Regions from separate parts of the Micromonospora sp. LOL_021 genome, predicted to be linked through region 2. Evidence: riboswitches for the same ligand, from Rfam matches in the RefSeq annotation. Region 2 holds a riboswitch; the other holds the start of a gene.
The links. A riboswitch is a leader RNA that binds a small molecule or an ion and turns the genes downstream of it on or off. The one in region 2 is predicted to bind thiamine pyrophosphate.
Positions count from the first base shown of each region.

Region 1: another riboswitch for thiamine pyrophosphate. It lies ahead of ACFHWT_RS00345 (ECF transporter S component); the one in region 2 lies ahead of ACFHWT_RS02385 (thiamine phosphate synthase).

Region 1 is NZ_JBHMIN010000001.1:71,843-75,234, reverse strand. It holds gene ACFHWT_RS00355 (TIGR03943 family putative permease subunit) at 1-206, opposite strand, end outside; gene ACFHWT_RS00350 (permease) at 203-1,219, opposite strand; TPP riboswitch at 1,431-1,536, shown strand; gene ACFHWT_RS00345 (ECF transporter S component) at 1,533-2,132, shown strand; gene ACFHWT_RS00340 (ABC transporter ATP-binding protein) at 2,212-3,392, shown strand, end outside.
Region 2 is NZ_JBHMIN010000002.1:61,968-65,359, reverse strand. It holds gene ACFHWT_RS02400 (DUF5753 domain-containing protein) at 1-526, shown strand, start outside; gene ACFHWT_RS02405 (helix-turn-helix domain-containing protein) at 1-62, shown strand, start outside; gene ACFHWT_RS02395 (DUF397 domain-containing protein) at 523-723, shown strand; gene ACFHWT_RS02390 (DUF397 domain-containing protein) at 808-1,008, shown strand; TPP riboswitch at 1,376-1,487, shown strand; gene ACFHWT_RS02385 (thiamine phosphate synthase) at 1,482-2,153, shown strand; gene thiO (glycine oxidase ThiO) at 2,150-3,313, shown strand; gene thiS (sulfur carrier protein ThiS) at 3,304-3,392, shown strand, end outside.

The DNA.
Region 1 (3,392 bases), on a different contig from region 2:
ACGCCGACGGCGGGGGCCGGTGTCGACCGCCGTCGCAGGTCGTGCCAGAGCGTCATGACCGCTGCGGCGATCAGCAGCAGGCCGGCGGCGATCAGGAACGGCTGCAGCGCTTCCTTGACGTACCGCAGGTACATGTCGGTGACGCTGGCCCGGACCACCGCGCCGCCGAGCAGCAGCAGCACCACGCCTTGAGCCTGTTTGTTCACAACAGCACCGTCCCCACCGCGACCGCCACCACGATGGCGATCAGGAATGTCGCCGGAGCGAACCGGTACGCGAATCTGCGCCCGAACGTGCCGGCCTGCATCGAGACAAGTTTCAGGTCGACCATCGGGCCGACGACCAGGAAGACCAGCCGTGACGTGAGCGAGAACTGCGACAACGAGGCCGCGACGAAGGCGTCCGCCTCGGAGCAGATCGACAACAGCACGGCGAGTGCGGCGAGCGCCAGGATGGACAGCACCGGGTTGTCGGCGAGGGTCTGCAACCAGCGCTCCGGCACCAGCACGTTGATACTGGCGGCGGCCATCGCGCCGATCACCAGGAAACCGCCGGCGTGCATGATGTCGTGCCGGACCGCCGCCCAGAACGCCCGCGCTCGGGACAGGTCGTCCAGGTCGGGGCGGTGCGGCAGGCGGATCCAGTCGGTGCGCCCCAGCCGCAGCCACAGCCAACCCATCACGACCGCGACGAGCAGGCTGGCGACACCCCGGCCGACGACCATCTCGGGGTTGTTCGGGAAGGCGACCGCCGTGGCCACCAGCACGATCGGGTTGATCGCCGGGGCGGCGAGCAGGAAGGCCAACGCGGCGGCCGGCGCGACGCCCCGCCGGATCAGCGACCCGGCGATCGGCACCGAACCGCACTCGCAGCCGGGCAACACCACCCCGGCGGCGCTGGCCACCGGCACCGCCAGCGCCGGGTGTTTCGGCAGCGCCTTCGCCCAGAACGACCGGGGCACGAAGACCGCGATCACCGCGGAGAGCACCACCCCGAAGACCAGGAACGGCATCGCCTGGACCATCACCGACACGAAGACCGTGGTCCAGGTCTGCAGCCGGGGGTCGGAGATCAGGTTGGCCAACGGCTCGCGGAAGATCACCAGCCCGATCAGCAGGAAGGCGAGCACCTCCACCGAGCCGACCCGGTCACCGAACAGCCGGCGTCGGGGCGGACGCGGGCCACCGGGCGGCCCGGCGCCGCCGCCGGACCCGGGCAGGTCGTCGTCGGCCGGTGCGGCCCAGTCGATCTCGTCGCCTGGGCGCGTCCGACGCGTCGCGGTGCGATCGGCAGCGGTCACGGCGGGCTGGTCCCCTCGCTGGTGTGAAGGCGGGCAGTTCACGATAACCCGCGCAGGGGTGCCCGCCACCACACCGGGACGCGCCCACTGTCGGCGCGGTGCCACCGGTGCTAGCGTCGGTTGGACAACCTATGTCCCACAGGGGAGCGCACACAGCGCTGAGAGTGCGGGGAGTCCCGCAGACCCTCGAACCTGATCTGGGTAATGCCAGCGCAGGGAGTTGGAGCGAGCTATGACGCAACAGAATGCATTTGTCGACCGCAGCTGGCGGACCGTCGACATCGTGGTCGCCTCGGTGATCGCGGTCGCGTTCGGGGTGGTCTTCTGGCTGTGGGGGTTGATCTGGACCGCCACCGAGGCCGCGTTCACCTTCTTCCCGCCCGCTCAGGCGGTGCTGTACGGGGTGTGGCTGGTGCCGGCCGTGCTCGGCGCACTGGTGATCCGCAAACCGGGGGCCGCACTGTTCTGCGAGCTGGTCGCCGCGATCGTCTCGGCCGCGTTGGGCAGCCAGTGGGGCGCCGTGGTGATCGTGCAGGGGCTGGCCCAGGGGGTCGGTGCCGAACTGGTCTTCCTGGCGGTGGCGTACCGCTCGTTCCGGCTGCCGGTGGCGCTGGCCGCCGGTGCGGCCGCCGGGCTCGGCGCGGCGATCTTCGACCAGATCCGCTACTACGCGCCGTACGACCTGGTCAGCTTCCGGATTCCGATCTTCATCGTCACCGTGGTCAGCGCGATCGTGCTGGCCGGTGCCGGCAGCGTGGCGCTGACCCGGGCGCTGGCGGGCACCGGGGTGCTCGACCGGTTCCCCGCCGGCCGCGACCGCGCCACGGTGTGAGCCCGCCGGGGCCGCACCACCGGATGAGCCGGCCGGAGCTGGCCGGGGCCGTGGCGATCGAGCTGGGGTTGACCAGGTCGTGAGCCGGCTGGAGCTGCGCGGGTTCGGCTGGCGGCACGCCGGCCGTCGGGCCTGGGCGGTCCGCGACGTCGACCTGGGCGTCGACGCTGGCGAACGGGTCCTGCTGCTCGGGCCGTCGGGGGCCGGCAAGAGCACGCTGCTGGCGGCGATCGCCGGGTTGCTGCCGGCCGACTCGGGCGAGCAGGCCGGCACCGTCACCGTCGACGGGCTCGACCCGCGCAAGGCCCGCGAGCGGGTCGGCATCGTCTTCCAGGACCCGCAGAGCCAGCTGGTGATGGCGCGCAGCGGCGACGACGTGGCGTTCGGGCTGGAGAACCGGGGGGTGCCGGCCGAGCAAATCTGGCCACGGGTGGACGCCGCGCTGGCGCGGGTCGGTTTCCGCTACGGCCGGGACCGGCCGACCGCCGAGCTGTCCGGCGGCGAGCAGCAGCGGCTGGCCCTGGCCGGGGCGCTCTCCCTGCGGCCGGGTCTGCTGCTGCTGGACGAACCGACCGCGAACCTGGACCCGGCCGGCGCCGACCTGGTCCGCGACGCCGTCGCCGGGGCGCTCGACGGGGACCGGGACACCACGCTGGTGATCGTCGAGCACCGGGTGGCCCAGGCGCTGCCGCTGGTCGACCGGGTGGTGGTGCTGTCCGCCGGTGGCGGCGTGCGGGCCGACGGCAAGCCGGACGAGATCTTCGACCGGTACGGCGGGCAACTGGCCGCCGACGGTGTCTGGGTGCCCGACCAGCCGCTGCCGCAGCGAGGCGGGCCCGCCGCCCCGGCCGGTGAGCCGCTGCTGATCGCCGACCGGGTCGGGCTGGCGCCCCGGCTCGCCCCGCTCACCGACGAGGTGCCGGTACGCGGCGGCGAGGCGCTGGCTGTACTGGGGCCCAACGGCGCCGGCAAGACCACGCTGGCCCTGCTGCTCGGCGGGCTGGTCGCGGCCACCGACGGAACGGTCCGGGCCACCGCCGCGTTGACCGGCGACGGCCGGGTCGGCCCGGCCCCGCACCGGTGGCGGGCACCGGAGCTGGTCCGCCGGATCGGCAACGTGTTCCAGAACCCGGAGCACCAGTTCGTCGCCACCACGGTGGCCGACGAGCTGGCCCTCGGCCCGCGCCGCTGCGGGCTGGCGGAGCCGGCCGTCGCCACGGTGGTCGACGAGCTGCTGCACCGGCTGCGACTGGACCGGCT
Region 2 (3,392 bases):
TACGGAGCTCGTCTCCGGCGTGCTGCAGACCCGCGAGTACGCAACTGCCGTGTTCAGCGTGAACCAGTACGAAGTGCCGGCGGAGGAGATCGAGCGCAGGGTCGAGATGCGGATGCGTCGCGCGCGGTTGCTGACCCGAATGGAGCCCTACCTGCCCAGGTTCGACATCGTGCTCGACGAAGCGATCCTGCGTCGACCGATTGGCAGCGGTCAGACCATGGCCGGACAGTTGCGTCGGCTGGCTCAGGCCGGGGAGCAGCCGAATGTCTCGATCCGGGTGCTGCCCTTCAGCGCCGGGCTGCACGCCGGCCTGATGGCGCACGGTTCGTTCACTCTTCTTGATTTTCCAGAAGGGAACGAGCCGACGACTGTCTACGTGGAGGAGCTGACAGGAGCTCTGTTCCTCGATCGGCCGGATGAGGCTGAGCGGTACGCTTGGACCTTCACCGACATCGCTGGCCGGGCGCTGAGCGAGCAGGCCAGTCGTGACCTCTTCTGGCGGACCGCGAAGGAGTACGAGTCATGATCGAGCTTTCCGGAGCTAGCTGGCGCAAGAGCAGCCGATCAAACAACCAGGGTCAGTGCGTCGAGGTGGCGGACGGACTGGGTGGGGTCGTCGGGGTGCGGGACTCGAAGGATCCGGCTGGTCCGGTGCTGGTGATCGCCCCGGCAAGCTGGTCACGCTTCGTCGCCGCTACGAAGAACAGCACCCTCACGAGTTGATTGGCGGTCGGTGGAGTTGCGCCGCGACGCCGCCTCGTGACTTCGACCGCCGAGGCGTGATCCGATCCGTAAGGGAGTACGGCGATGATCGACTTTGGTTCCACCAACTGGCGGAAGAGCAGCCGGTCGAACAACCAGGGCGAGTGTGTCGAGGTGGCGGACGGGCTGGGTGGCGTGATCGGGGTGCGGGACTCGAAGGATCTGGCTGGTCCGGTGCTGGTGATCGCCCCGGCAAGCTGGTCGAGTTTCGTCGCCGCCGCGAGGGCTGGCACCTTCACCAGCTGACGCTTCTGGGTCCGGCCGACCAGAGGATCGCGTAGGGCGGCCGTCGCCAACGAGCGCATGTGGTCCTGGGTGCAACCACGGGTCTAACACACGTGGTGTTGGAATCCGGCACGCCAGACGCACAAAGGGCCCGCGTGAGCGGGCCCCAAGGCGGCTGCGGGAACCCCGAAGGGCCTCCTGCGCTACCGAAAATAGCATGACTACCGGTAGTCACCTGCGCCAATGACGCATCCGGGCTGCGCGTGATCTTCGTCTGCCCAGCTGATGGTGAGCCTGGTCACGGCCGACAGCGGCGGGGTGGGCAGCGACCGAAGGTTGCCTCGGATCGGCCCTTGGCGGATCGACGAGACCGTCGTACGGTAACAGGCAAGTAACCCACGGGAGCCCGGTGCACCGGGCTGAGAGGGAGGCTGACGCGGCCTCCGACCGTCGAACCTGATCCGGGTAATGCCGGCGCAGGGAGGAGCGTTGCCGTGCCGTCCCTTGGGCGACTGCATCTGATCACCGACACCCGACCCGGGCGTGACCCGCTCGGCGTACTGCGGGCGGCCCTTGCCGCTGCCCGCGCTGCCGACGCCGTCGCCGACCTGGTCGTGCAGGTGCGCGTCGAGGACGACATGTCCGACCGGGACGCGTACGAGCTGACCGGCCGGGCGGTCGCCGAATGTGCCGCGTACCAGGTGACCTGCCTGGTCAACGACCGGTTGCACGTCGCGCTCGCCACCGGTGCGGCCGGCGCGCACGTCGGTGCCCTGGACCTGCCGGTCGACGCCGCGCGCCGGGTGCTCGGCCCGGCCGCGATCCTCGGTGCCACCGCCCGTGACCCGGCCACCGGGCGGGCGGCGGTCGCCGCCGGGGCGACGTACCTGGGGGTCGGGCCGTGCTACGCCACCGGCACCAAGTCCGGGCTGCCGGACCCGATCGGGCCGGCCGGGCTGGCCGCCGTCGCCGCTGCGGTCGACGTGCCGGTGATGGCGATCGCCGGGATCACTGTGGACCGGGTGCCGGACCTGCTGGCCGCCGGGGCGCATGGAGTCGCGGTGGTCGGCGCGATCGCGGGTGCCGCCGACCCGGGGCGGGCCACGGCTGAGCTGCTGGCGGCGGTATGGCAGCGGCCGGCCGCCGCCGACGGAGCGCCGGCATGACGGTGACAGGCAGCGGAAACGCCAACGGCCGGGCCGATGTCGCGGTGGTCGGCGGCGGGCCGATCGGGATGAGTATCGCCTGGCGGTGCGCCCAGCGTGGGCTGCGTACAGTGCTCTACGACCCGGCACCCGGGTCCGGGGCGTCGTCGGTGGCCGCCGGGATGCTCGCCCCGGTCGCCGAGTCGCACTTCGGCGAGGCTGAGCTGACTCTGCTGCTGGTCGACTCGGCTGCCCGCTGGCCGGCGTTCGCCGCCGAGTTGACCGCCGTCACCGGCCAGGACATCGGCTACCGCACCGACGGCACGCTGGTCGTCACGCTGACCGGCGACGACCGGCGCGAGGCGGAGCGGCTCTGGGCGTACCAGCAGAGTCTGGACCTGCCGATCACGCTGCTGCGCGCCACGGCGCTGCGCGAGCGCGAGCCGGCGCTGGCTCCGAGGGTGCGCGGCGGTGCGCTGATGCCCGACGACCACCAGGTCGACCCGCGTCGGCTGGTCGCGGCGTTGGACACCGCACTGGACCGGGCCGGGGTGACCGTCGTCCCGCAACCGGTCACCGACGTTTCCACGCTGGATTCGGGGGTCGTCGTGGTCGCCGCCGGCTGCGGATCGGCGGCGCTGACCGGGCTGCCGGTCCGCCCGGTCAAAGGCCAGATCCTGCGGCTCCGGGCATCCGCCGGTGCCGTCGGGTTCCGGCACGTGATCCGGGGGTACGCCGACAGCCGGCACGTCTACCTGGTGCCCCGCGCCGACGGTGAGGTGGTCGTCGGCGCCACCGTCGAGGAACGCGGCGACACCACCGTCACCGCCGGTGCGGTGCTGGAACTGCTGCGCGCCGCCGCCGACCTGCTGCCGGAGATCGCCGAGTACGAGCTGATTGAGGCGCAGGCGGCGGCCCGGCCCGGAACCCCGGACAACGCGCCGCTGCTCGGCTGGCACCAGCAGTCCGACGTCGGCCCGGCCGGCGGCACCGCAGACCGGGAAGTGCTGGTGGCGACCGGGCATCACCGACACGGCATCGTGCTGACCCCGGTGACCGCAGACCTGATCGCCGACCTTGCCGCCGGGGGCGACCCGGATCCCACGCTGGTGCCGTTCCAACCGGCCCGGTTCACCGCCGCGACCAGGGAAATCGCCAGGGAGGAGCAGCCGTGGAGTTGATCGTCAACGGGACACCGATGACCGCGCCGACCGGGACCGTGCTGGCCGACATCGTCCGGGTGGTCACCGACCGGGCACG